DNA from 2 places in the Neobacillus sp. D3-1R genome. Region 2 is predicted to be linked to the other one. Evidence: riboswitches for the same ligand, from Rfam matches in the RefSeq annotation. Region 2 holds a riboswitch; the other holds the start of a gene.

Region 1 (2,404 bases), 310 kb from region 2:
ATAAAAAATTTAGAAATCGCACTCCTTAAAAAAAGCATAAAAAAGATTAAAGGCATCCAACCAATTATGATTGCTCCAATTAAGGTAATGGAGAGAATAGCACTAAGCCAATCGCAACTATACGCTATTTTCTGACGATCCATCCTGTCGGCAAACACACCAACAAGAAAGAATACTGCCAATGTCGGTACTGAATACATTAACTCTGTTATGGAAGCATATATAGGCTGATTAGAAAAACGGTCTAGCAGATAAAACATAAATGCGGTTAATCCGATGGTGCTTCCCATTTGGGATGTAAAAGTAGCAAAAAAAAGATTCCGAAACGTTCGATTTTGAAAAATCTCCCGAAATTTTTTCATCCTGCATTCCCCTATTCACGATTTGATACTCTTATCATAGTAAAAAGGGAATATGTGGTATAGCGACTTGTGATGGTTTTTTTCTCATTCTCAAGACGGATGAAGACTGAGCTTTATTTTTTATAGAACTCCTAGTTTATCCAAGATGATTGAGGGTAAAGAAAGATAACTACTTGATATAAAGGGGTTTGTTAATATAATGGAGATCAATTCTACAAAACTAACTATGCATAATAAATTTTGCACAAAAAAAATACTAGATATATTTCAAACCATTAAACAATTTGACGGGAAGACCTATATTTGTTGTAACTACAAAATTATTGATGGAGAAAATTTACCTAGATTAGTTTCTTTTTTACTTACTCTTCAACCCAAAACAAATATTAAAATTATTGCAGAAGGAAGAAATGTCCATAAACATCTTAGCTTGTTAAAAGATATGATGACAAAGAGTGCAGATTATATGAAAGTGAATCCAAAAACAGTGCTGATTTCGAAAAAAACAATGTATATATAAAAAGACACGGAAATGGATCCGTGTCTTTTTGTCTTTAGTTGTTAATCTAGATCTATCTTTTTTCCTAATATGGTTTAAACCATTCTCTTTGGTGCAGCACTAATAACTAAAATAACTACAATAGCACTTATAATGAAGCTAGGTAACATATATGTTCCATTATAAAGTAAAGAATAAAGAGCGACATTTTGGCCCTCAGGAGCATATTCACCGAAGAAAACAATGCCTGAATAAAAATGGGCTAAAAATCTTAAAAGGCTTCCAAGTAAGATACCTATTGTTGCTAATGTCATCCATTTGCCTTTCTTCTGTGCTTGAACTGCACCTTTAACTTGAGAAGCAAAGATTCCTGCTAATCCTAATACGGAAAAGGCAACTAAATAATCGATAATTCCTTGAACTGGTGTATAAATTTGTGAGTATCCTAATACAAACTGAAGTAGTCCAAATAAAAATCCAGTTAATAGCCCACCTTTGATTCCCCATCGCAATGCCATTAAAAACACTGGTACCATTGCAATAGAAACGGATCCACCTTGTGGCCAAATTCTTGAAAATACAAAATTGGATACTAAGTCTAGTAAAAAGGCTAATGCGGTAAAGACTGCAACCTCTACTAGAAATAACGTTTTACTCTGTTTCATTTCTCGTTTCCCCCTTTTTATAATTGGAAACGTCTGACTAACCAACCCACTGTGTTAAAACACGATTGATATAGTTTTTGGCAAATAAAAAAACAATCTGGACGGTTTTGGATGGTCCACATTGCTTCTATCCATAAACCACATTCCTACGCTAGCATTAACTAACAGGTTCAAAGGGTTAGAACTCAAACGCTCACTCTCAGCCGGCTTCCTGCGGCCCCCCTTGTGGAAATTATTTAATTTTAAAAGACAATTTGACTATACAACTATTTATCTTTGTTTACAAGTAAAATATTTTACTAACCACATTATGAATTCAAGTATAATTCCAAACTCACAACCCTTATTACCATATAAATCCAAATTTTGATAGAATTTTTCATCTCTCACTTTTTTTCGCCATAACTTTTCATTTTTCTACAAAACTCGATGAAGGAGATTAACAAAACTGCTCGAATACTATTGCTAACACCTATATTTTAATTTGTTTTACCTTCTGGAGGGCTACTATGTTATCCGAAACTGGATTTTCAAAATTAATAGACTACCTGTTAAGCAGGAAGGAAGAATTATTAAATGAATGGGGCAAAAAAATTATTATTTCATATGATGACCCCTTCAAGTTACAAATTCGTGATAATGGCGAAGCCATGTTTTCGATATTATTAAACATTTTCACGATGACAGATCAACAGTTAGATGATCATCTTAAACGTTTAGCTGCAAAAATCGCTATGGAGAGAGTTCATGCTGATATCAATATCGGTGATTTTGTTTACAATGTTAGCTCTGGGAGAACCATTTTATATCAACAATTATCCCAATCTAAACTTGAATGGGAAGAAATGCAGCAAGCTATGAATAAAATTAACTATTGT
Region 2 (2,404 bases):
TCAACCACGACATTTTTCCAACCGTAAGTTTGAATTTTTTCAGAAACCGTTTGGATAATTTCTGCATTAAAAAGCATCCCTGTTTTCAATGCATCCGTTCCCATGTCATCTCCTATCGATTCGATTTGCTTGACTACTGCTTCTGCTGTCATCGGGTATACAGCTTGCACCCCTAACGTATTTTGGGCCGTCACAGCGGTTAAAGCAGACATCCCGAATACCTCTAATTCTTGAAAGGTTTTTAAATCGGCCTGGATTCCAGCACCGCCGCCACTATCTGAACCTGCTATGGTTAAGGCTTTTTTCATCACAAAGACTCCCCTCGTTTGTTGAACTGACCATGCTGCTGAATATCTTCCTCAGATACAAGTGATAATTGATTTAAAAACTCTATTTGAAAACTACCCGGACCGCTATTTGTGAGAGCGGCTTTCTCTGCAGCAACCCCATAGAAGGTTAAAGCGGAAACAGCTGCCAATAGAAGGTCTTTTTCTACTCCGGCAAAAGCACCAATGACAGAAGTTAACAGGCACCCCGTCCCTGTTACTTTTGTTAAAATTGGATGTCCATTGGAAACCAAGTAAGTGGTTTCTCCATCCGTTATGACATCGTCTTTCCCAGTAATCACAACAATGGTTTTTAATCTTCTAGCAGCAGCTACAGCCAGCTCCAAGTTATTCCCCTGATTTTCACCAGCATCAACGCCCTTGATTTCCCACTTTTCCCCTACTACATTGGCAATTTCAGCTGCATTTCCTCTTATGATCGATATGTTTACTTCACGCATGATTTTTTGAGCGGATTCCGTTCGGAAAGGAGTAGCCCCTGCCCCAACTGGGTCAAAAATGACGGGAATTCCATAAACGTTTGCTGTTCTTCCTGCTAGAATCATAGAATCGACCACTTCACGGTTTAGTGTTCCAATATTCAATACAAGTGCACGCGAAATTTTTGCCATATCCGCTACCTCTTCTGGTGCATAGGCCATTACCGGCGATGCTCCTAAGGACAATAATCCATTTGCTGTAAAATTGGTGACTACTACGTTGGTGATATTATGTACAAGCGGATTTAACTCCCTCACCTTTTGCAGAGTTGAACTGATACTGTTGTGATCCATCAACTTTCCTCCATTCATTTAAATAAGCTGTTTTCGTATAGTTTGTGGTTTTGGTAAAAATCCCTAAAGCCGGATTTTTACAAGCACTCTTAATAAGTGCTCAGCTCTTTTCTTCATTTTCATATGAGTTTTTACACCTTATATTGTGTTAGGTCTATCTATTAGTAAGAAAAAGCAACAAAGTTTCAGAAAAGAGCCTTAAAAAAAACAAAAAAAGCCAGATCCAAAAAAAATTGGACCTGACTTCAATAGTCTGAGAACAAAAAACATTCACACGGCTACTTTCCTACGCTGGTATGATCCAGATCAGGTCCGAAGGGTTAAAAAACTTACCGTTTTCCTCTCAGCCCGAAACAGGGCACCCCTAGTAGTTCACATTTATTTAATTCAATCTTATGATAGTCTACATTTTTTTATTAGTAAAGCATTTTCTTCAATTGAATAAATATTCATCACCACTAAAGTTGTATGCATTCTAGATATATAAAAGTTTAAATTATCTTATAAATTCATTTATGCAAATTCTCCTATATAATGAGGTTTATTATCTCTTGACTTTAGGAGTGATTTTGATTGAAAATCCTTGGAATTATAACAGGTTCTATAATTGTATCCATCGCCTTTAATCTATTTTTAATCCCCCATGAAATTATGAGCAGTGGCATTAGTGGCTTATCCCTCATACTAGGAATGATTACTCCTTTGAATGCAGGAATATACAATTTTTTGTTGAACTTACCATTATTAATCATTGGTTATATAAAATTAGGAAGAACATTTATTTTTTATACGATACTATCTGTTGTGACTATTTCCATTAGTATGTATTTTATTCCGATTGATGAGATTGCCAGTAACTCTATTTTATCCTCTGTCTTTGGCGGAGCTTTAGTCGGTTTAGGCATTGGGATTATTTTTCGCTCGGCTGGTTCATCCGGTGGATTTGATATTATCGGAATGTTATTATCTCGTCATAAGGATTTTCCGATGGGGACATTGTTATTTGCAATGAACGGTTTTGTTATTCTGATTTCCGGTTTTCTTTTAAGCTGGGATGCTGCATTAAATACGTTAGTTTCCATTTTTATTACCGGAAAAGTGATTGATTCCATTCATACTCATCATGTCAAAATAACCCTTATGATTATTACGCAAAAAGGGGAAGAGATGAGACAGCATTTGTTGTCCAATGTGTATAGAGGAGTCACAATCATTGATTCTGTAGGAGGGTATTCTAACGAAAAAAGTAATATCCTTATAACTGTCATTTCCCGTTATGAATTA

Evidence for each region. A riboswitch is a leader RNA that binds a small molecule or an ion and turns the genes downstream of it on or off. The one in region 2 is predicted to bind thiamine pyrophosphate.
Region 1: another riboswitch for thiamine pyrophosphate. It lies ahead of thiT (energy-coupled thiamine transporter ThiT); the one in region 2 lies ahead of thiM (hydroxyethylthiazole kinase).

Annotation. Positions count from the first base shown of each region.
Region 1 is NZ_CP197471.1:1,060,114-1,062,517, reverse strand. It holds gene ACSBPO_RS05325 (MFS transporter) at 1-362, opposite strand, end outside; gene ACSBPO_RS05320 (HPr family phosphocarrier protein) at 562-882, shown strand; gene thiT (energy-coupled thiamine transporter ThiT) at 957-1,526, opposite strand; TPP riboswitch at 1,653-1,760, opposite strand; gene ACSBPO_RS05310 (histidine kinase N-terminal domain-containing protein) at 2,036-2,404, shown strand, end outside.
Region 2 is NZ_CP197471.1:752,519-754,922, reverse strand. It holds gene thiD (bifunctional hydroxymethylpyrimidine kinase/phosphomethylpyrimidine kinase) at 1-308, opposite strand, end outside; gene thiM (hydroxyethylthiazole kinase) at 308-1,120, opposite strand; TPP riboswitch at 1,387-1,496, opposite strand; gene ACSBPO_RS03610 (YitT family protein) at 1,694-2,404, shown strand, end outside.